Regions from separate parts of the Marinomonas sp. genome, predicted to be linked through region 2. Evidence: predicted binding sites of a transcription regulator. Region 2 holds the regulator's gene; each other region holds the start of a gene.
What was found. The regulator sigma-54, encoded in region 2, starts transcription at its own class of promoters, with help from an activator protein. The targets are predictions, from matches to a motif close to TGGCACNNNNNTTGCTNT.
Positions count from the first base shown of each region.

Region 1 (6,115 bases), 3.0 Mb from region 2:
TTACCTGCGGATCAAAAACAGGTTTTAGCTAAAGTTTATTTAGAAGGCAAAACCCATAAAGAAGCAGCAGAAGAGTTATCTCTTCCTCTCGGAACAATAAAGTCTCGAGTTCGCCTTGCTTTGCACAAACTCACTATTTACGTTAAGAGGTAGTATCGATGATTAACTACCATCCATCGATTGAAATACTGACCGACTACGCTGCCGGCTCATTACCATTAGCTCACTCTTTATGTGTGTCTACACATTTAGAGCGTTGCCAAGAATGCCAACAGCAAATCCGCAAGCTGGAAATGCTTGGCTCGCACCTTTTTGATCAGACTAAAACCGATAGTCGTCAGCTGAGCAATTTAAAAGATAGCTTTTTTGAAAAGCTAAACCGACAAGTCGAGCAAGAAAGCGATGATCTGAAGGCTGAAGAAGAGCCAGCAGTGATTGATTGGGATAACTACGCTATACCTAAGAGCCTTCGTCAATTTATTAAAAAAAGTTACGATGACCTCAATTGGATGCGTTTATCCCCCTCGTTTAAGATCGCTACGCTTTATAACGAAGAAGGCGGTGCACAAATTGCTTTAACAAGAGTAAAAGCTGGCGCTCACATGCCAACTCACACTCATACCGGCGATGAAATCACCTTGGTATTAGAAGGCGCTTTTTCTGATGAAAGCGGTGTTTATCGACAAGGCGACTTTATCAATCGTGACGCCAGCCACAAACATAAGCCAATCGTCACCAAAGACGCGGAATGCATCTGTTTGACAGTATTAGACGCTCCGATTGAATTTACCGGCTGGTTAACGCGATTATTGAATCCAATCATGCGTCGCTACCATCCACATTCGAGTTAATAAAAGCGGCTGTGCCTATCAGCAGAGCCAACGATAGGCACACGATTGCAGACGTTAGCCAATAACAAGCAAATTTTGTGAAAATCTGATATAGTCGTTGTTCAAACTAAAAACAAGGACTATTTATCATGGCAACTAAGAAGAAACAGCCAGCAGCTTCGGAGACGTCTGAATCCATTGAAAAGCAAATGCAAGAGTTTCTAGCTCGCGGTGGACACATAGATAAAATCGATTCAGGAGTTAGTGGGCAATCTCAGCTAACAGGATCACGCCACATTTCCCTAGGAAATAGCAAAACGAAAGCACAATAAGCTTTAGGGATACTTACTACTAGTAAATATCCCTCGCTATTTTCGTTTGTACGCCAACTCTATAGACGCTGTTTTAAGATTACCTTATTAACGCAAATTAGGTTGGCGAATCAAATAGTTACCTGATATTTTTCTATTTATACATAAAGCCTAAAATAATAATCTAACTTTATATAGATGCAGGAACATTATGCTTACCGAATCAGATCGCGCTTTTTTCCGTCCTAAATGGCGTCGAGTTGCCGTCACACTATTCTGTGTGGCATGGGCAATTCTGGAATGGGTATCAAATGAACCTATCTGGGCCATGGTTGCAGCGGGCATCACGCTATATTGTTTGTGGAACTTCTTCTATAAATTTGAAGAACCAACAGACGAAGACAATACACCAACCAGCTAACCAACAAAGCAAACCTCTAGGCCATTTACCTTATTTACTGTTTTCCTCATACACATTGACGAATAAAATAGTTGTGAAAGTTCTTTACTAACTGGTCATATTTTCGCCACACAAACGTCACGACCCTGTCATATTGACGCTCTAACCTCTGTAATAAGATACATAAAAACTTATTAGAGCGGAGCACCACTGTGATACAAGTCGAGCAAATGATTGCCAGTAAATCCCCTCAATTTTTCGACAAAAGCCCATTTATCACTCGCCCGACGTTAAGCGTGTTAAAACGCTTATTCCACGAAAGTGAAGTAAACCAATTCCTGGAAAAAAACAACGGCTGTGTCGGCTTCGAATTTATTGATCGCGTTCTGGATCACTTCAACTTTAGTTATCAAGTGAGTCAAGTGGACCGTCGAAATATTCCCGCTAGCGGACGAGTGATGATCATCGCCAATCACCCTCTTGGTGCCTTAGATGGTCTCGCTTTACTTCGATTGATCGGTGAAATCCGTCCAGACGTAAAAATCGTCGCCAATGATTTATTAATGGGATTTGACGGTTTAAAACAACTCGTACTTCCCGTCGATAATCTCGGTGGAAAAACCGGACGCCAGCAACTAAAAGCCATCATGAGCTGCTTACATAATGAAGAAGCGGTGATTATTTTCCCTGCTGGCGAGGTATCTCGTATGTCGCCAAGCGGCGTAAAAGACCAGCATTGGAATCAAAACTATCTAAAACTGGCGCAAAAAACCAACAGTCCGTTATTGCCAGTTCACATTGGCGGCCGAAATTCCATGCTGTTTTATACCAGCTCTCTTTTGTATCGCCCACTCTCTACCTTGCAGCTTGCTAACGAAATGTTCCGCCAGCGTAATCGTAAAATTCCGATGCAAGTTGGCCAAGCTATTCCGATTCAAGAGCTGGCACAGTTGCCTTTAAGCGATAAAGAGAAAAACAAACTGGTGAAGCGCCATTTGTATCGTATTGCTAAAGGCAAAAAACCGCTGCTTAAAACAGAAAAAACCGTTGAGCATCCGCAAAATAGACAGATGATCAAACAAGAGCTCAAAATTGCCGAGCATCTTGGCAGCACCAAAGACAACAAACAAATTTACCTATTTGATTACGATCCGATGTCGGTGACGATGAAAGAAATCGGGCGCTTGCGTGAAATCGCCTTTCGTAAAGTCGGTGAAGGCACAGGCGAGCGCTCTGATTTAGACAAATTCGATCAATACTATCGCCATTTGATCTTATGGGATGAGGAAGAGCTAGAAATCGTTGGCGCTTATCGCATCGGTGAAGTTGCACGCTACATGAAATCAGACACACCAAATCGTATCTACAGCGCCGAGTTGTTCCAATACTCTTGCGATATGGAACCTTATTTCGAACAAGGCATCGAGCTAGGACGTAGCTTTATCCAGCCAAAATATTGGGGCAAACGCAGCCTAGATTATTTGTGGTACGGCATTGGAGCGTATTTAGATAAACATCCTGAAATTCGCTATATGTTTGGTCCAGTGAGCCTAAGCAACAGCTACCCACAAATAGCGAAAGATTTTATTGTTTCTTTCTACAAGCTTTATTATGCCGACAAAGAACACTTGGCGCGTTCTTTCACGCCTTATCAAGTCAACGCTGAACATGCTGACATCATATCTGGCATGTTCAGTGGTGATGATTATGAAGAAGATTTTAGAGTGCTAAAAGAACAGCTTAGCCACTTTGGTGCCAGCGTACCAACACTGTTCAAGCAGTACAGTGAATTGTGTGAACCGGGCGGGGTTCGCTTCTTAGACTTTGGTGTCGATGCCGACTTTGGCTACTGTGTGGACGGTTTGGTCCTAGTAGACCTAAATACAGTCAAAGAAGCGAAAAACAAACGTTACCGCGGTCATAACGATGGCACTCAGCCATAACTAGCGATCACGAATCGTGGTGATGTCGGCGATAGTGACGGCCGTGAGCATGACGAACATGAGAGTGATGGCTATGGGAATGGTCATCATCTTGTTGTTCTGGGCGCTTAAAGACAACCAGATACACAATCTTAATGATCAGCATAATACTTAACACAATAAGAACGATCATTTGAATATCCATAGAAACACCTCGTTATTTTTGTTGGTGTCATTTGAGTATAGGACATGAAAGCGGTCTACAATGTGAATTTACTGTTTAAAATACAGACAAAAATCGTAAGCTCTGAAATGACGCATTAAGCGTCGCTTTAAACAATAAAACGGATCAAAAAAATACACCCGAAAAAGATCTTAGCGCTTTTTTTCTTTTGGATTAATCAGTTAAAAAATATGGCGTAAGCTTTGCTTCACCTTTTAAAGAATCTTTTTCGAGAGCATATTTAAAGAATATGTTTTATCTACCCTCGGGCTTTTGCAGTAGCCTTACACATTTGTCTATCGCTAGACCATGGAGCTGGAAATGATTGAGAAAACCTATTTGAAAACCAAACCAGAATGCAAAGTAAAATTCGCCTTGCCTGCTGAAGTGATCGGTGATGCAAAAAGCGTCGCTGTCGTTGGTGATTTTAATAATTGGGACAGCACAGCCAACCCGATGAAAAAACAGAAGTCTGGCATTTTTGTGTCGACTCTTAATTTGGATATCGAAACCTCGTACCAATTTCGTTATGTTCTGGACGGCACAGAATGGCTAAACGATGACATGGCTGATGCCTATGTTCCAAGCCCAATAAGCTACGACACCAACGGCGTGATCAGCTTGTAATAGCGCTTCTTAGCCTTTACTTCCACAAACAGCGCGTCTCACTTTTAGACTTTGAGTTGAGACGCTCGCCTCTCTCAATGCCTTGTTTGAGGGATCTTTTACATACAATCATCCTGTAATCAATTTCCTTAAATAACCTCGTTCCATAGCGTCATCTTTTTGCCCCAAACGACTAATTCATGGATTCGAGCTGCAATTTATAGTCAAAATATGTACAATTGTTTTTATTAAACGCGCGTTTAATAAAAACTCAAATATCTCAATGCCCTCCAAACAGAGCATTGAAACAGACATAAAGAGGCACATCATGGCACATCAGCAGCAATACATTCATGGCCGCTACCATGCATCCACCAGCGGTGAACACTTTGAGACAATCAACCCAGCCACAGGCGAAGTGATTGCAACAGTCGAGCACGCAGGACAAGCTGAACTAGATGCTGCTATCGAGTCTGCCAAACAAGGTCAAAAAGTGTGGGCCGCAATGAGCCCTGTAGAACGCGGCCGTATTCTAAAAAGAGCAGCGGAACTATTACGTGAAAACAACGAAGAACTTGCTCGTCTAGAAGTATTAGACACAGGCAAGCCACTTCAAGAAGCTATTTGCGTAGACATTCAAACAGGCGCTGACGTGATCGAATATTACGCAGGTCTAACCGACAAGATCCAAGGCGATTACCAAGACCTTGGCAATGGCAACTTCTTCTACACTCGTCGCGAGCCACTTGGCATTTGCGCTGGCATCGGCGCGTGGAACTACCCGATTCAAATCGCTATGTGGAAATCTGGTCCTGCGCTGGCTGCCGGTAACGCGATGATCTTCAAACCTTCAGAAGAAACACCGCTTACAGCGCTTAAACTGGCGGAAATATACACCCAAGCGGGCTTGCCCGATGGTGTTTTCAACGTCATTCAAGGGGACGGTCGCACAGGTCAAATGATCACCAACCACCCAGACATCGACAAAGTCTCTTTCACTGGCGAAGTGGGAACAGGCAAAAAAGTCATGGCCGCTTCTGCACAATCTTTGAAGCAGGTAACCATGGAACTTGGTGGTAAATCACCAATGATCATCTTCCCAGACATGCCTGTCGATCAGGCTGTTTCTGCGGCGATGCTAGCCAACTTCTATACACAAGGCGAAGTTTGCACCAACGGTACTCGTGTATTCGTGCACGCTGACATGTTGGACGCTTTCACCAAAGAATTAAAACAACGTACTGAAGCCATGATTATTGGTGATCCAATGGATATGAACACGCAAGTCGGCGCGTTGATTTCCAAAGATCACATGCAGAAAGTCTTGGGCTACATTCAAGCGGCCAAAGACGCTGGTGCGACCTTGTTATGCGGCGGTTACCAAATTACTGAAAACGGCTTAGACAAAGGTGCCTTTGTTGCTCCAACTGTTTTCACTGATTGCACCGACGACATGCCACAAGTACGTGATGAAATCTTCGGCCCAGTCATGTCTGTGCTTAGCTTCACCGACGAAGACGAAGTGATTGCTCGCGCTAACGATACTAAACTTGGCTTAGCCGCTGGCGTATTCACCAAAGACTTTGCTCGTGCACATCGCATTATTGGTCAAATGCAGGCCGGTATTTGCTGGATCAACGCATGGGGCTCTTCTCCGGCCGAAATGCCAGTGGGCGGTTACAAAGAGTCTGGTATCGGTCGTGAAAACGGCATCGAAACCTTGTACCACTACACACAAACAAAAAGTGTTTTTGTCGATCTAAACGACATTCAAAGCCCTTACTAGTCGGCTCAACACTTTACTTTAACGAGCCTCTTTTATT
Region 1 is NZ_OZ245329.1:99,023-105,137, forward strand. Features, by position in the region: gene ACO05V_RS00460 (RNA polymerase sigma factor) at 1-153, shown strand, start outside; gene ACO05V_RS00465 (ChrR family anti-sigma-E factor) at 159-851, shown strand; gene ACO05V_RS00470 (hypothetical protein) at 980-1,162, shown strand; gene ACO05V_RS00475 (hypothetical protein) at 1,353-1,562, shown strand; gene ACO05V_RS00480 (GNAT family N-acyltransferase) at 1,754-3,484, shown strand; gene ACO05V_RS00485 (hypothetical protein) at 3,492-3,668, opposite strand; gene ACO05V_RS00490 (isoamylase early set domain-containing protein) at 4,008-4,313, shown strand; gene betB (betaine-aldehyde dehydrogenase) at 4,621-6,078, shown strand.
Region 1: the regulator sigma-54 is predicted to act here: its motif matches at 3,879-3,896, upstream of ACO05V_RS00490 (isoamylase early set domain-containing protein).

Region 2 (6,115 bases):
TTCTTCTGGATAATGGAAAGGAACTGGACCATCTGGCTCGCCGTTTAAAAACTGCTTCACTTCAGGGTCATCAGAAGCCCGAATTTCATCAGCAGAACCTTCAGCGATAACTCGCCCGCCAGCCAAAATACAGACATGATCGGCAATAGAAAGAGACTCTTCAACATCATGAGAAACAAGAACAGACGTCATATTTGCAGAGTCATTTAGCTGACGTATTAACTTCACCAGAACACCTTTCGAAATAGGATCTTGCCCAGTAAACGGCTCGTCATACATTACAAGCTCAGGATCTAGAGCAATCGCTCGAGCCAATGCAACTCGCCTCGCCATCCCTCCAGATAACTCAGACGGCATCAAATCAGCAGCGCCGCGCAAACCGACGCTATAAAGCTTTTTCGCAACGATATTCGCTATCGTCTTAGCATCTAGTTTAGTGTGCTCTTCCATGGGAAAAGCAATATTCTCAGCAACAGACATATCGCTAAACAAAGCACCACTCTGAAAAAGCATGCCCATTTTCCTACGCACTTTATAAAGCTCAGAACGAGATAACGCGTGAACATTTTGCCCATCAACCAAAATAGTGCCCGAATCAGGAGCGAGTTGCGCAGCGATCAAACGCAGCAACGTTGTTTTACCAGTTCCACTTGGCCCCATTACTGCTGTTATTTTGCCTCGTGGAATAGTGAGAGAAACGTGCTCGTAAATTGCACGGTCTCCCCTAAAAAAACTAACATCTTGGACTGTTATATAAGCATCTACCACTGACACACCTTTTTAATCCCTATAGAATATCGACCGATACTACCATCGCCCCTAGATAAATAAAATCACAGAGCAGCCAAATCTACCTTGTTTATAAGATCAAGCCTTGAATTTCAACGTCAAACCTCATTAAATGGTAGCCCCTGTATCTATGAGTAATATCAATACCATGCTGTTGTTTTCCATCGCCCTGGTCGTAGGGCTTGTTTTACTGGTTATAAGCTCCGACAAATTTATCGAGCACGCCGCTCTTGTAGCAGAAAAACTAAACGTAAACCCAATGATAATAGGGATTACGCTAGTAGCCTTTGGCACATCGGCACCAGAAATGGTCGTTTCTGCAATCGCGGCTCTCGACAATGCGCCCGAAATTGCCGTTGGTAACGTTCTTGGCTCTAATATTGCCAATATCGCTCTTGTTTTTGGTATTACTCTTCTATTCTCCGCTATTCCAATTGCATCTGGACTCTCGACCAAAGAAGTTCCTCTTGTATTAGCCATCACTCTTCTAGCAGGCTTTTTACTAATTGATCAAACACTTAGTGTATGGGATGGAGTCATACTCGTCGCGGCTTTCATTGCTGTCCTGATCATACTATTAAAAGGCAGCAAGGATTTAGAAAGCGACTTAAAAGAAGGCCTTCCTGAAGACGATGGAACCTCTGCCAGTAAATCTTTCATCATTGCAATCATCGGACTTGCTGTATTAATAGGCAGTTCCAAACTTCTTGTGTGGGGTGCAATAGGCATTGCAACGGCACTGGGAGTCAGCGAACTAGTAATAGGCCTTACTATTGTCGCTGTCGGCACCAGCCTACCCGAACTAGCCGCTTCCGTAAGCAGCGTAAGAAAAGGCCATCACGACATCGCAATTGGCAATATTTTAGGATCAAACATCTTCAACTTGGCCACTGTATTGCCCTTACCAGCCCTTATTGCACCGGGATTAGTGGATGAAAGTGTTATAAATCGAGATTTCCCTTGGGTGCTAGGCTTAACGGCCGCACTTGCGCTTGCTATTTTCATCTTCAGAAAAACCAAAGGTAACAGCATACCTAGATGGGTAGGTATCCCTCTCATAGCGTCTTATGGTGTTTATTTGTTTATTATTAGTACAAATGGTTCAGTGTGATGTCTTTATTTGAAAAATTCACAAAACCAAAAAACCTAATAATTACTGGAGTAGCTTTAATATTAGCGGCCTCTCTAGGCTGGTATGGGGTAATGCCAAAACCAAACCTTGTTGAAACAGACTCATTAAGTAGCTCACCAGACTATTTCATCACCAAAGTGAAAGTAAAAGAATTCGACATAGATGGCACCCTTATAGAAACTTTAGATGCCGAAAAGACGCTACATTACATCACAAAATCGAGAACACTATTAGAAAAGCCCTACATTGAACGCCAATCTAAATCAGGACATTGGAGTGCAAAAGCAGATAAAGGGGTTATTGAAGACGGAAGTAATGATATTCTATTAACCGTAGACGCCGAGGCAACTAAAAGATACCTTCAATCAGAAGACATCAAGCTAAGCGCTGACAGCATTCATTATTTAGACAAAGACCAGTCATTAACCAGCTATGGGAATCCAATACTTGTCTCCTCTCAAGGAGAAACTTCCGCTGACAAAATTACAACCTTCATAAATTCAGAAGAAGTCGTGATGACAGGATCTGTACGAGGAAAATATGAAACAATTCATTAACTTCAGTGTATTGGTTACATCAGCTATGTTTGCTCATTATAGCTATGCACTCCCTGATGACATAAATAAGCCACTAGAAGTCCAAGCTGATGAAGCACAGTTCGATCAAAATTCTGGCGAGGCCATCTATAAAGGTAACGTCTTTGTTAAACAAGGATCCATTGAAATCCACGCCGAATATCTAAAAATATCGACTGATGCCAACACTCGAAAATTCAGCAGTTTAGAAGCAACAGGCACACCTGCAAAATTCAGTCAACAAATAGACTGGAGCGGCAACATTGTGATCAGTAAAGGAAACGAAATCCATTACTCAACAAGCGAATCGAAATTGGAAATTTTTGGCAAAGGCTTCTTAAGTCGAATGCAAAATTCCATCACTGCAGATTACATTCTATATATGATCCAAGATGGAACCTTCAGTGCAGAGAAAAAAGATTCAGGGCGGGTAACCATGACATTGCAACCGCAAGCACCAGAATCCAAACCAGCGCCTGAGGCCAAAAAATAAATGGCTATTTTAGAAGCAAAACACTTAGCAAAAAGCTATAAGAAACGCCAAGTCGTAAAAGATGTGTCTATTTCAGTTGAGTCTGGCCAGGCTGTTGGCTTATTAGGCCCAAATGGTGCAGGTAAAACCACTTGTTTTTATATGATAGTGGGAATGGTTGCGAACGATGCTGGCGGTATATTTATTGATGGGCAAGACATCACAAATGATGTCATGCATACCCGAGCCCAAAAAGGCATTGGCTACCTTCCACAAGAAGCCTCTATTTTTCGTAAAATGTCAGTTGAAGATAATATCTTAGCCATTTTAGAAACCCGAAAAAAACTAACAAAAGCAATGCAATTAGAAAGACTTGAAGAACTCTTAGAAGAATTTCATATCACCCATATTCGTACTAACCTTGGCATGGCGTTATCAGGCGGAGAAAGACGTAGAGTAGAAATCGCAAGAGCGGTTGCGATGAACCCTAAATTCATCCTACTTGATGAGCCCTTTGCCGGCGTAGATCCAATTTCGGTCGGAGACATAAAACACATTATTAAACACCTCCAAGAAAGTGGAATAGGTGTTCTAATTACCGATCACAATGTTAGAGAAACATTAGACATCTGTGATAAAGCTTACATTGTTGGCAATGGCTACATCATCGCATCTGGAGATGCAAATACAGTCATCAACAATGAACAAGTAAAAAAGGTCTATTTAGGCGACGACTTCCGCCTGTAACCCCTTATCATTGCAGTAGAAAGGGAGTAGTATGCATAACTCGTTCCAATTCATTCAAATAGAAGAAAGAGTTGCTCCATGAAGCAGTCTTTACAATTAAAGCTCGGCCAACAACTGACCATGACACCACAGCTGCAACAAGCCATTCGCTTGCTTCAGCTTTCTACGTTGGATTTAAAGCAAGAAATACATGAGTTCCTTGAATCTAATCCACTACTTGAGCTTGACGACGACGAACAAACACATAGTGACATCCCCGCTAGCATAGAATCAAAAAGTGCGACAGACACAAACATCGATAATAGCGAAGAAGCACGTGTAGAATCAGAGTGGACAGAAAGCATTCCTGAAGAGCTATCAATAGACAGTAACTGGGATGACACTTACCAAAGCTCAGCGGCCGCAGTTAGTGACCATAATAGTTATGAAGGTGATGGCGACTTTGAAAGCCGCAACGCACCGGCAGAAAGCATCCAAGATCACCTTATCTGGCAGCTAAACTTAACCCACATGTCGGATCGAGATATTGAAATCGCTTACGCTATCATTGAATGCGTTCAACCTGATGGCTACCTAAGCATTTCTCCCGATGACATTTGGGAATCCCTTGGCACTGAACTAGAAGATTTAGACATAGAAGAAGTCATCGCTGTGCAACACAGATTGCAACACTTTGATCCTGTTGGCGTATGCTCAATTGATCTACGCGACTGCCTTCTTGTGCAACTAGAAGCATTCCAGAGCCACCCGCTATACAAGAGCACCTACAATCTCATTGATCATTATCTGCCTCTATTAGGCAATCGAGACTTTACTCAGTTAAGCCGTAAAACAAAATTAAAGGACGAAGCATTAAAAGAAGTCGTCAATTTGATTCAACAGCTCAATCCACGCCCAGGCTCAGTAATTGATGCCGACGATACAGATTACGTTATTCCTGATGTCACCGTGAAAAAGCGTCATGATGTATGGCAAGTTGAATTAAACAATGACGCTTTACCGCCCATTAAAATAAATGAAACCTACTCTGCAATGGCGAGCACCGCGGCAACAGCCGAAGACGCAACTTACATAAAGACCTCTCTCCAAGAAGCTAAATGGTTTATGAAGAGCTTGCAAAGCCGCAACGAAACGCTATTGAAAGTCGCTAGCTGCATTGTAAGTCGACAAATCGATTTCTTCGAACTAGGTGAAGAAGCTATGAAACCCATGGTTCTTCACGATGTTGCCGAAGAAGTCGGCATGCATGAATCAACCATTTCTAGGGTAACAACACAGAAATACATGCACACACCAAAAGGTATTTTTGAGCTGAAATATTTTTTCTCAAGCCATGTAAATACTGCCTCTGGTGGAGAATGTTCTTCTACAGCAATACGAGCTATGATTAAAAAGCTTGTATCTGATGAGCCAGCAAAAAAACCGTTAAGTGATAACAAACTAGCTGCTATTTTAGCAGACCAAGGCATACAGGTTGCTCGACGTACTGTAGCCAAATATCGAGAGGCGATGAACATCCCTCCTTCCAATGAACGAAAACGACTGATCTAACGGAAAACATTTTATCATGTCATTGAAATCATTATTAAAAGCGGAACTCGTTCTCGCAAAACAAGATATCGTCAGTAAAAAACGTGTGCTCGAAAGCATTGCCGAAGTCGCGTCCAACCGACTTCATTGTGACAACGAAGCGGTATATGACGCATTACTCGGTAGAGAGAAGCTAGGCAGTACAGGCATAGGCAATGGCATCGCCATACCACATTGTCGCCTAGAATCCGCAAATCATACCGCTATTGTTATTATGTCACTACAACACCCTATTGGTTTCGATTCTATCGATAAAAGAGCAGTCGACTTAATATTTGCATTAATTGTTCCGCCTCACGAGTGCGACCAACACCTTGCGACACTAGCTCAAATAGCAGAACTAGCTCAATCCCCCGAATCATTGGATAAATTGCGCGCTGCACAAACGAATGAAGAATTATTCAATATATTTGACTCACTAATATAGGAAAAAAGCATGCAGGAAGAGTCCATCACAATCATAAATAAACTTGGCTTGCATGCTCGCGCTGCAGGCAAACTAGTTGAAACCACCTCTCGCTTCTCTTGCGATATTACCATTGAAAAAGATGGGCGTAATGTTGACGGAAAAAGCATTATGGCCATGATGATGCTTGCAGCAGGAAAAGGCACAGAAATTCGCGTTAAAACCAATGGTGAAGACGAGAGCGATGCGATTAAGGCGGTTATAGAATTAATCAATAACCGTTTTGGTGAAGACGAGTAAGGGCCTTATGTCAGAGCAAAACACCCTTAATCATCTACAAACGGTCACCGAATCGCTCGAATCTGGTACCACAATGCAAATCCGTTATCTACTTAACGGCGCTT
Region 2 is NZ_OZ245329.1:3,115,882-3,121,996, forward strand. Features, by position in the region: gene ACO05V_RS14820 (ABC transporter ATP-binding protein) at 1-774, opposite strand, end outside; gene ACO05V_RS14825 (calcium/sodium antiporter) at 920-1,900, shown strand; gene lptC (LPS export ABC transporter periplasmic protein LptC) at 1,900-2,478, shown strand; gene lptA (lipopolysaccharide transport periplasmic protein LptA) at 2,462-2,989, shown strand; gene lptB (LPS export ABC transporter ATP-binding protein) at 2,990-3,715, shown strand; gene ACO05V_RS14845 (RNA polymerase factor sigma-54) at 3,794-5,266, shown strand; gene ptsN (PTS IIA-like nitrogen regulatory protein PtsN) at 5,283-5,732, shown strand; gene ACO05V_RS14855 (HPr family phosphocarrier protein) at 5,742-6,011, shown strand; gene mgtE (magnesium transporter) at 6,019-6,115, shown strand, end outside.

Region 3 (6,115 bases), 370 kb from region 2:
CAACCATGCTAGCGGCGAAACCGGTTTAAACACTTGAATAACCGGATTCAAGGCACTGTAAACAGAGCGATTTAGACCAATTAAAATCCCTAACGGAATGGCGATCAGGCTAGCCAAGCCAAAACCAGCCAATACGGTATAAAGACTGGTAAATATTTGATCGAAGAAAGTAGGCTTACCTGTGTAATCTCTTAACGTACCAGCATAGCTTGGATCTTTGGCTTGGCGCTCAGCAATGCGCTCTTCTTGACGCACATAAAATTTGTCTTCTTTTACACGCTCTCTCTGATGTTCTGCCACGAGACTATTCCATTGTTGATACACCACAACAGGCCCAGGAAATTCACCCAAAGAGGTATGCACTCGACTTGCTCCGGCTTGCCACAATAAGATGAAAGCTACGATTCCAAAGACAGGCAGTAAAACCCCCTTCAAAGAAAATGCACTGATCTTTTCCTTTAAAGAAGCCATAGTTATGTTTGATATCATCATCTTTTTCTCACTCAATTTAATGCTTAAAGCGACACACTATGCAGCCGCTTTATCTAGTTTGGTTTAGACCTGATCGTCGCCTTTTAGACCAATCTTAAATCGCTTCAGATAATCGTTTGGATGCTTACCGTCGTACATGACACCATCAATAAATTCACTTTGTGGCGGCTTAAAACCATCTTCTTTATCAAAATTAGGAAACTCATCTGCAGACATCACACCATCTTCAATCAGGGCGTTTGCGGCTTGCGCATAAATATCTGGGCGATAAACATCCTTCGCGGTTTTCATAAACCATTCATCGGATTTTGGCTCTGCGATTTGCCCCCAACGACGCATTTGCGTTAGGTACCAAATCGCATCGCTGTAATAGGGATAAGTTGCGTGGTGACGAAAGAAAACGTTGAAATCGGGTATTTCACGCTTATCACCTTTTTCATACTCAAATGTGCCAGTCATACTGTTAGCAATAACATCGTAATCGGCACCAACATATTGGCTACGAGAGAGTATTTTTACCGCTTCAGGACGATTAGCGTTGTTGTTTTCATCTAACCATTTCGCTGCGCGAATCATGGCTTTTACAACACGAATATGAGTATTGGGATATTCTTCCGCCCAGTCACTGCTGACACCAAAGACTTTCTCAGGGTTATTCTTCCAGATTTCATAATCTGTGATGACTGGTACTCCAATGCCTTTAAACACGGCTTGTTGATTCCAAGGTTCACCAACGCAATAGCCGGAAATCGTTCCCGCTTCCATGGTGGCTGGCATTTGTGGCGGCGGTGTCACAGACAACAAAGCATCGGCGTTAATTTGACCACTGGTGTCGCCTCGGGCTGGCGCGTAGTAACCAGGATGAATGCCACCAGCAGCAAGCCAATAACGCAGCTCGTAGTTATGTGTTGAAACAGGAAATACCATGCCCATTTTGAAGGGTTTACCTTGTGCTTTATAACCATCAATCACAGGTTTTAAAGCGCTGGCGCTGATTGGATGAACCGGCTTGCCATCTGGGCCATTGGGAATATTTTTCTTCATTTCATCCCAAACATCGTTTGAGACTGTAATGCCATTACCATTCAAATCCATACTAAAAGCCGTCACTATGTGGGCTTTCGTGCCGTATCCAATAGTTGCACCAAGTGGCTGACCCGCTAACATATGCGCGCCGTCTAACTGACCGTCAATTACTCGATCTAGTAGAACTTTCCAGTTTGCTTGCGCTTCTAAGGTGACGTACAAACCTTCGTCTTCGAAATAACCTTTCTCATAAGCAATGGCTAATGGCGCCATGTCGGTTAACTTGATAAAACCAAATTTAAGCTCTTCTTTTTCTGCATAGCCTAGCTCAGCATGAGCCGTTACAGACAAAAGTGCAGAGCCCAACAATATAGAAAGACTAACTTTTTGAGTGACATTAACGAATGTCGGCAGGGGAATTACCGTTTTCAAAAATCTTAGGTTCATAGTCACACTCCGCTTAAGGGGTTAAAAAGTACAAAAACAAAAAAGGCGCATGCGAATCACAAAAATGTGTTCGCAGGCGCCTTTGCCATTCAAAGAAAACCCTACATTGGATTATCAATAATGAGGGTGACAATTAACTATCGTTGCTAATTTCACCAATTTTTTAAAAAAATCTATGTTTTTTGTAAAGCACACAGTATGCCAACAAAACTAACCTAATGATTTAAAAGTTTTTTTACTAATCTCATTATCTAGATAAAAATAATTCAGCGCGTATAACAAATGTCTTCGCCCAATTATCAGGCAGGGCGCACTAAAATAAGACACACAAACACTTCGTACAAACTACTTAGCAAAACCGTTTAAAATACCATCTGGATGCAAGCGTATCTTTCCTGAAGCAACAGAGTCCAGCCAAGTTAACTCATCCTCAACAGACAAATGCCAATCCGTGCTTTCATTATCTTCAGGTAAACCTAATGCTTTGTTATAAAGATCCTGCCGATAAACCTGCGCCGCCACTTCATTCAACGATTTAATATCACCCAATTGCTGCCAGCGATGCATTTGCGCCATAATCCACAAAGCATAACTCGGCAAAGGTTTATTAATTTCGCGACCAGAAAAACGCTGATAAGCTTTCATTGGCCAATCAAACTGGCCTTTTGGCTTAATAGCACTGAAACCATAAACCAGCTGCTCTAAGGTGCAATTTAAATAATCTGGATGACTTAAGATACTCAACAACTCAGTTTGATTACTCGGCTCATCTACCCACAAACAGGCTTTTTCTAAGGCGCGAATAATGGATAAATACACGACTTGATTTTGTTCGGCCCATAAGGAATTCACGCCAAATACTTTTTCTGGCGTACTACCCCAAATTTCATAACCCGTAACCAACATATGCCCAATACCTTGCTCCACCGCAAGACTGTTCCATGGTTCGCCGACGCAATAACCATCGATATCACCCTGCCTTAAGCTATCAAGCATTTTTACAGGTGGAACCACGACTATTTGCACATCTTTATCGGAATCAATTCCAGCTCGGCTTAGCCAATCTCTTAGCTGATAGTTATGGGATGAGTAAGGGTAAACCATTGCAAAACGCAGCGGAGCAGCATCAACATCTCTATCATCTAGTAATTTCTTCAATGCCACACCAGTTCGAATATCTACGGAAGACTCGGCATAATGCTGTAGCTTTTCGTACAAAGCATTACCAATAGTAATGCCGTTACCATTATGACTGACGGTAAAGCTGGTTTGCATGGCCGTTTTAATGGTGCCAACCCCCAAACTGGCCGCAATCGGCATAGACGCCAACATATGAGCGCCATCAAGCAAATTGAAAGCCACTTTATCGCGAATACTTGCCCAAGATGCTTCTTTAGATAACACCACATCCACGCCTTCTTGAATAAAAAAGCCTTTTTCTTGGGCAATCACAAAAGGCGCACAATCGATCAATGGAATAAAACCAATACGAACAGGCTCGCTAGTTTGAATAACAGTGTTTTGCTGTATCAGGTTCATTTTGAACCTCCCATCAATTCCATCACTGATATGATATTTCGAGCAACATCAGTCATTCGTTGACTACGATCCATCGCTAGCTTCCGAAGCGCTTGATAGGCCGCGGGCTCATCACATTTTTGATGTTTCATTATCAAACCTTTTGCTTTATCTATCAGCTTACGATCTTCGAGCTGGCTTTTTACAGATTCTAATTCTGATCTTAACGCCTGAAACTCTCGGAACCGAGCAATGGCAACTTGCAGTAAAGCTTTCACGCTACCACTGTTAACACCATCAACCACATAGGCGCTGACACCCGCTCGAATAGCGGCTTCCACGTGTCTGGAATCATCTTCTTCGGCAAACATCACAATAGGACGAGGATTATCTTTGGTCAGTCGAGACATGTTTTCCAACATATCTCGATCTGGAGATTCGATATCAATAATGACCATATCTGGTTGAAATTCGTTTACTGCTTCCGTTAGATTCTTGGCATTTTCCAGTCGTCTAATAACGCGATAACCACTATCAATCATGGCTTGTTCTACAATGGCTGCTCGTGCGGGCTCATTATCAACAAGCATCACGGTTAATTCTTTTTCTGGGGGCGCAGGCATGGTGCATTCTCTTAAAAACGTGAAGTCATTCTCAGATAAAATGCAAGATATGCGCCATTTCGACACACTGTTTTTTAAGAGTTTAGTGACAAAAATGGCTCAAAACAGAGCCATTTAAGAATGATTAGCTAGAAAAGTGACTCTAGAATAATAGCTACAAACAGAATCAGTGCGAATGTCCAACATCTATGAGCTAGATTAACGCACGGCATATCTAGTCTGTGCAAGCAGTGCTAAAGCCAAACGGTCTTTGGTGTGAGTCTTTTTAAAAATAGACGTTAAATGAGCTTTTACAGTCCGCTCCGTAATATCCATTTCGAGTGCGATTTGCTTATTAGATAAGCCTTTTGCAACATGTTGAGCAACATTTAACTCACGCTCAGACAAGTCATCCAATTCATCGTTATGGATCTCTGCAGGTGCAGAAGATTGCATAATAAGCTGTTGAATAAAGGCTTTTCCGCCCCATATTTCGCCTGAGTCAACAACTGATAACACCAAAGAAAGTTGTTCTTTACCGATGTAAGGCGCACATTGCCCGCTCACTCCAACGGAAAATAATCGCAGTGCAGCGGCTTGGTTTGTTTGGTTAGGAAATACGATGACTTTTTGTTTTGGGAAAGCAGCACAAAGCGCAACCACTTCCTCCACCTGTTTAGAAAAAGATTTATCTTCTAAATAAATAAAGCAGTATTGGAAACCGGACTCAGTAGTTTCTAATGCTTGATACACCTCATCCAATGTTTCCACTCGAACTAATGAGGCACCCACACTGACTACTTGGTTCCAATGTTTCCATACGGCGTCATCAGCAATCCAACACAAAGTTTTCAAAATAAGTCTCGTCCTAATCAAGTGCGATGTACTATTCTAACCAGCAAATAATAATGAATTGTTAACATTTGTTACTACTCATTATGCTTGGAAAGATTTTTGTAATTACCGCTCACGAAGCGCATTTTGTTTTGCTTTTAAAATAGGTTTTAACAAGTAATCCAATAAGGTTTTCTTACCGGTAATAATATCTACTGTCGCCTGCATACCTGGAATGATTGGCAGTGGTGCCTGTTTAGTTCCTAAATAGTTTTTATCTGTTCTTACTCTAACTAGATAAAAGCTGTTTCCCTCTTCATCAAGAATGGTATCGGCACTGATATTTTCCACCACACCATGCAAACCACCAAAGATGGCAAAATCATAGGCTGACAGCTTCACCACTGCACTCAGATCAGGCTTAATAAAACCAATATTCTCAGGACGAACTTTTGCTTCAATCAACAAAGAGTCTTCTATCGGTACAATTTCAAGTAAGTTCATCCCTGGCTTAATGACACCGCCAACCGTATTAATTTGAATCTGCTTTACAATGCCTTTTACTGGTGAGCGAACTTGTGTTCTTGACACTTTATCTTCAAGGGAAACATTACTTTCACGCAACTGATCCAGCTTACTTTTTACACCGGTTAGATCTTCTTGAGCATCTGCTCGGAATTTTGCTTCGCCTTCATCTAATTTACTTTGCGCTTCTTTTAAGGCCGAGCGAGCACGAGGAATGGCTAACTGAGTTGCTTCCAAATCCCCCTGCAACTGATTCACTTGGCGCTCAAGCTGTAAAAGCTCAACCCTAGACACAGCACCTTGCTCAAATGCAGGTCGAGTCAAAGCTAGCTCTTCTTTCGAAAAAGCATAACTTTGTTTTAGATTGTCTAGCTTTGCCTGTAACTCAACGATTTCTTGTTTCTTTTGCTCTATTTGCTGCTGAAAGCCAACCTGATTAGTCCGTAAAGATTCCAATCGATTTTTGTACAAATCCAGTTCACGATTCACCACCAATGGGTAATCTTTCATAATTTCAGGGTCAAACTCGGGCTTAACACCATAAGATTCCGCCTGAAGGCGCGTTGCTCGAACTTTTAAATTAATAGACTCCGCTTGCTGCTCACGCAATGATGACAACGCCTCGGTATTTTCTATCGTCATCAACACTTGGCCGCTATCAACCACTTGAC
Region 3 is NZ_OZ245329.1:3,481,266-3,487,380, forward strand. Features, by position in the region: gene ACO05V_RS16555 (ABC transporter permease) at 1-492, opposite strand, end outside; gene ACO05V_RS16560 (CmpA/NrtA family ABC transporter substrate-binding protein) at 556-1,965, opposite strand; gene ACO05V_RS16565 (CmpA/NrtA family ABC transporter substrate-binding protein) at 2,311-3,504, opposite strand; gene ACO05V_RS16570 (ANTAR domain-containing response regulator) at 3,501-4,106, opposite strand; gene ACO05V_RS16575 (helix-turn-helix domain-containing protein) at 4,305-4,940, opposite strand; gene ACO05V_RS16580 (HlyD family type I secretion periplasmic adaptor subunit) at 5,046-6,115, opposite strand, start outside.
Region 3: the regulator sigma-54 is predicted to act here: its motif matches at 2,152-2,169, upstream of ACO05V_RS16560 (CmpA/NrtA family ABC transporter substrate-binding protein).

Region 4 (6,115 bases), 1.8 Mb from region 2:
TTCTAATGCGAAAGCCGCTCTTTCTTGCAAATCATAGCCAGAGAGATGAAAAGACAGCCCTTCAAGCATTAGAAAAACTGGTAAAGTTTCTAAATGTTCACAGGCAATGGAAAATTCCGCCTCAGAAAAACCAAATCTACTGTTCTGCTGACTTTCAGGCCTAATCCGAAGCAATATTCGTAGGGGTTTACCAACGGCTCTTGCAATTTGCGCGGCATGTTCAAGCTCATCTAATGAATCCAATGCCACAAGACAACCCAACTGAGCAGCAAGCATAAGCAACCTTTTATTCTTGGCAGGCCCACTAATGCCTATACATTCTGGCGGAACCCCAGCTCGAACCGAGTCAACCAGCTCACCAACACTAGCGCAATCCACGCCCACTCCAGCACGGGCACACTCTTGCACAAAGGCATGGGCCTTATTCGCTTTTTTCGCATACAGTATCTGAAAATCGATATTCAAACGCGACAGAAGATCCTGATAATTGGCTAATGTACTCCTAAAGATATGCGGGAAAATCAAATGTAAGGGCTCATCATAACCCTGCTTGAGTTCAAACAGCTTTTCCGTCTTTTGCAACCATGCTTTCACATCAGAGTGAACCAATGGAGAAATACCAAGGGACGCCTTCTCTGTTATTACCAATGCCGCTACCATAAGGCCACCTTCTGACCTAAATTCTGCTGTTTTGCCGCCTCATAAAGTGCCCGCCCTACCGCAATATCGGTGACTACTAAGCCACTGTTATAAGCAAAAACCCTCTGTTCCTGAGATCTTCTTGCAGGCAATTTCCCCATCAAAATATCAGGCAAATTTCCATCTAATTCAGGAAATGAACCATCCTCATAAGCAAAGTCCTGCCCTGTCACCTTCATTTGCTCTTCACTAGTGGCGATTTTATAATCCGCCTCATGAAAAGCGGCAGGGTCAATACCATAACCAACTAGAATCGAAACCGCGCCTGGTTTAAGCCAGCTAGCTTGTACGTTTGAAGAAGAATGCCCACCAGAAACACCAACAATAACATCAGCCTCGCGCGCTGCTTTTTCTAAATCTTCAACAATATTCAGCTCTTTTTCTGGGTGGCATTCAGAAAAGTAATGTTGAGCAGACTGTAACCCTTGTTGATAGTGACCAAAAATTTCAAACTTATCGAGCTGTGGACATAATGCCGCTATCATGGGTGCCGCATATTGCGCTTGCATCCCAGAACCTACAATAAGCACCTTCCTAGCCCCTTCTCTCATCGTTTCACGAACAATAAGTGCTGACACAGCTGGTGTTCTAGCAGCGGTAATCCAAGAGCAATCTGCCAACGCTAGCGGCTGGCCACTGTTATCATCAAAAATAAGCAAGGCTGTATAATAACGCTGCATTTGACGCCCAGCCCCGCCAAAAAACTTATGAGACAATTTCATCCCAACCGTAGCAGGTTCTGCACATGTGCCCATCATGGCGTAATTCATTGAATGATGCTTTGGTGACACCATTTCAATCTTAGTCGGGTTAAGAGAATCACCCTGTGCCAAATCTTTTAAAGCTCTCTCGACCCAAGCAATCATTGTTTTATGGTCCAACGCGATCTTGGCGATATCACTTTTGGAGAGCAACACAACACTATGATCGACGTCCTCTTTGTTATGCAAATCCGTAGGAATATTAGGAACATTCATCATCTACTCCTTGATTTTAATAAAGCTGTCTTGAACGAGGCCCACTGCGGTATTGATGAGTACGCCGAATATCAATCGTGGCATTCACTCTTCTTATCCAGCGCTGTCTGGGCCCATAATTAGGCTGGTATTTGCTTCGACCATGAACGGACTTATCGTTATCAATGACAATTAAATCACCTGGAGACATAACAACTGAGGATTTATGCTGGTCAAACTGAGTATACAAAGCATTTAAAGCATTAATGGTTTCTGGGTCCTGATCAATAACCTCCATGAAGGCCTGATCAACTTGAATAAACCTTTCCCAATGAGGGCCACGGATTGCAGGAATAACAGGGGGATTCTCTATATGAGAGCGGATTAACTGAAACTGCTCATTACTTAATTGCCATAAGCTACTATTATTCTGCTCTGGCAAATGAGCCTTATCGGGCTGAATAAAGAAACGCTTTTGTCTGAGTAATGCTTCGATTTCAGGAGTGATTTCACAGTCATCAATCGAGCAAGTAATCGTTTCTGCTTGCTCCTCATTGCGGTAGCACAACAAGGATAAAAAAGTAGCTCGTTTTTCATGAAAAGCCTCTTCATTATGCCAGACCAGATCCACAGCACTACTTGCTCCTAATTGCTCATAGGCATCTTTTTTAATTGGCACTATATGGCGCATAAAACGACCATTTTCCTGAGTCACCCAACCAAAAATATCGCCGACTAAACAAGTCACCAAACACTGATATATTTCTTCTCGCAACACCTTCGGATTAACCCATGGCATATCCCAATGAGAGGGACTCTCGCCTATAACCTCATCGTCAATGACATAACCTTTTATCAGGGCCGCCCCTTTTCTTATCTGGAGCGTTTTGAAAGAGTACAGAAACTTTCTTAAACCGATTGGTAACTCTTGCGCTTTCAAAGCACAAGTTTCGGCAAATTCCGTTGACTCAACCTTTTCAAAGACAGTCGCCAAATCATCGATCAGAGCCTCTATTTTTCCAACCCCTGACTTACTCAAATAATATGATGCGATGTTGTTAGGAGCTTGATTGTAAGATGTAAGGGATTTCGCGGTAGTTTCCATGACTACATTCCTTTAAGCGTAAAACACCACCCACCCGAAGAGCAGGCGCGCCATTTATACTTTTTCAGTTAACAGCATTAACTTAGCGGTAAGAAGACAACTTTGATCTGATCAAAAAACCAAATCAGAAAAGAGCGCCTCTCTTGCAAAAATAATAGACAGGCACTATTACCCCTTCAGCCCCGCCGATAAAAAGCGCTCAACTTCGTCTTTCAAATTAAATTCAGGAAATTCTTCTGGATAAAGTAAATGAGCAGACTCTCTTAGTACCATTTGCCTAGCAATCGGACCATGTGATTCAACCCAATGATCTTTGACGAAATACACTCTATTTTTTTTCACTGCATTTAACTGTGACCAGATCGGGTTACTTTCAAAAGGCCGATCTGGACCATAGTCATAGACGAAAATAACATCTGGATTAGCAACCAATATCGACTCTAAGCTCATTTCAAAAGCCGTATTATCAGGAATATGTGGCGTAGGATTAGAACCCGCTACATTTTCGCCTCCCAACGCAGTGATTATTGCGGCTGTCATATTCTCATTATAAAAAGCCCAAGGTGCTTCACCGCCGCCCCAAATAAATAGGTATTTCACCCGCTCTTTTGCCTCACTCTCTTTGACAAAATGATCTAGGTCTTGATGAAAATCTGCATTAAGTTTTGCCGCCTGCTGACTTTTCCCCAACAGTCCTCCCAGCAGCTGAATTGAACGATCACTATCGCTAAAAGTCTCCAGAGAAAGCGCTAAATAGGGTGCTATAGCATTAAGCTGGGCAGCATTGGCTTCCGTATAACGGCGAATTGCAACAATCAAATCTGGCTTTGCATCAGCCAGCAGCTCTAAATTTGGCGCCGCACGCTGGCCAATTTCAGGCACATCAGAAAGGTAATCCAGCAAATAATCTGGATTTCTATCCTTTAGCATATAGGTACTAGCAACCGGCTTACCTCCCAAGGCAATCACAGTGTCTGCCGCAAAATAGGATATGGAGGCAACTCTTTTAGCCGTGTCAGGCAAAGTGACATGACTCCCTCTATCATCAATTACAGAGATCGGGGCTGCGTTTACGAGAGAAGCGAACATCAATACAGCTGCCATTCCAAAGCCTGATAAAAGCTTCTTATTTTTTACGTTTATCATATTTTTTCCTTTGTATTTATACATTCAAATAAAACGAGATACGCAAACTAATGTTCGACACTAATATCAGAACAATGCAGCTTAGAAAGAGGCACAACACACCCTGACAGACCTTCAGGGAAAATGTGGCAAGTGTTTTTTAGCGGATACAGAAAACCTTTTTTCGCTCGAGAACGAACAAAAGACGCGGAAACTTTATACTTGCGTTTACGACTTAAAACAGAAGTGGTTTCATAATTTAAAAGCAAAACAGGGACTAGCTTTAACCCCAACCTCTTCGCAACAGCAAATCTGTGATGCCCATCCATAATAAATAAATCGTTTTCTTCTACACATATTGGGCGCGTCCAAACCCCTTCTTGCTGAATCTTCTTTTTTAGCTTTGCGACTCGACGCGGAGCAACACTCTCAGTAGGACGTAACTTTTCAAGCGATAGAAAATGAATGATTGACATAGCAATTCCTTAGAGCTGTCTTGTAGTACATTATTCACAAGACTATCACCAAATAATAATGATTATCAATAACGCCTTTAATTTTGTTTATATTTTTTTAACTCAGAAACCAATGGCGCACCAACATAGAACAAAAACCAAAAACAGTGATCCAATATAGTGCATATTGGCTTTTTTAAAGGCTGGATTTAGCTACGATTAAGTGCACCACAAAATGAAAAGAACTTATCTTATTGTAATATAAGGATTTATTAACCCGCACAAAATTCTGGCACAAGTTATGCTTACTATCTACTTGATAAATAACTCGACAAATGGCGCTTTGTATTAAATATTAAAGCACCTTTTACAACGAAAAATAATTTCGCTTTAACTACGACTGGAGAACAACTATGTCAAACAAGACCCTTGCCTTGATTGCTGAGCATGACGCGAAGTGGGTTGACCTTCGCTTTACCGACTTTAAAGGTAAAGAGCAACACGTAACGATTCCAGCTATTACGGTAGATGAAGAGTTTTTTGAAAACGGCCAAATGTTTGATGGTTCATCAATCGCTGGCTGGAAAGGCATTAACGAATCTGACATGATCATGATGCCTCAGGACGATACGGCTATCATCGATCCTTTCACTGAAGAGTCGACAGTTATTGTTCGTTGTAACATCATCGAACCTTCTACTATGCAAGGCTATGACCGCGACCCACGCTCTGTCGCTCTTCGCGCAGAAGAATTTCTTAAATCAACAGGTCTTGGCGACACTGCTTTCTTTGGTCCAGAGCCTGAATTTTTCATCTTTGACGATGTTAAATGGAAAACAGACATGTCAGGTTGTTCTGTAGAGATCAACGCTGAAGAAGCCGCTTGGTCTTCTAACAAGAAATTTGAAGGCGGCAACATGGGACACCGTCCTTTCGTAAAAGGCGGCTACTTCCCAGTACCACCAGTTGATTCTCATCATGACCTACGTGGCGCAATGTGTGGCGCTATGGAAACAATGGGCTTGGTTATTGAAGTTCACCACCACGAAGTGGCGACTGCTGGCCAGAACGAAATCGGCGTTAAATTTAACACTCTAGTTAAGAAAGCGGACGAAGTTCAAATCCTTAAGTACTGTGTACACAACGTTGCTCACGCTTACGGTAAAACTGCGACATTTATGCCTAAACCAATCGTTGGTGACAACGGTTCTGGTATGCACGTCCACCAGTCTTTTTGGAAAAACGGTGAAAACCAATTCGCTGGCGACCAATACGCTGGCCTATCTGAAATGGCGCTTTACTACATCGGTGGTATCATCAAGCACGCTAAAGCATTGAACGCGTTCACTAACGCTTCAACTAACTCTTACAAGCGTCTTGTTCCTCATTTCGAAGCGCCAGTAATGCTTGCATACTCTGCTCGTAACCGTTCTGCTTCTATCCGTATCCCATACGTTTCAAGCCCTAAAGGCAAGCGTATTGAAGCTCGTTTCCCTGATCCAACCGCTAACCCATACCTAGCATTCGCCGCTATGTTGATGGCTGGTATCGATGGTATCAAAAACAAGATCCATCCTGGCGATGCAGCTGATAAAGATTTGTACGACCTTCCAGCTGAAGAAGCTCATGCGATTCCTCAGGTTGCTAGCAGCCTAGAAGAAGCGCTTAAGTGCCTAGACGAAGACCGCGCATTCTTGACTCAAGGCGGCGTATTCTCTGATGACATGATCGATGCTTACATCGATCTGAAAGCTGGCGAAGCTCGTCGTGTATCT
Region 4 is NZ_OZ245329.1:1,363,448-1,369,562, reverse strand. Features, by position in the region: gene ACO05V_RS06430 (alanine racemase) at 1-660, opposite strand, end outside; gene ACO05V_RS06425 (hypothetical protein) at 654-1,679, opposite strand; gene ACO05V_RS06420 (TauD/TfdA family dioxygenase) at 1,693-2,760, opposite strand; gene ACO05V_RS06415 (ABC transporter substrate-binding protein) at 2,929-3,930, opposite strand; gene ACO05V_RS06410 (ParB N-terminal domain-containing protein) at 3,954-4,361, opposite strand; gene glnA (glutamate--ammonia ligase) at 4,754-6,115, shown strand, end outside.
Region 4: the regulator sigma-54 is predicted to act here: its motif matches at 4,631-4,648, upstream of glnA (glutamate--ammonia ligase).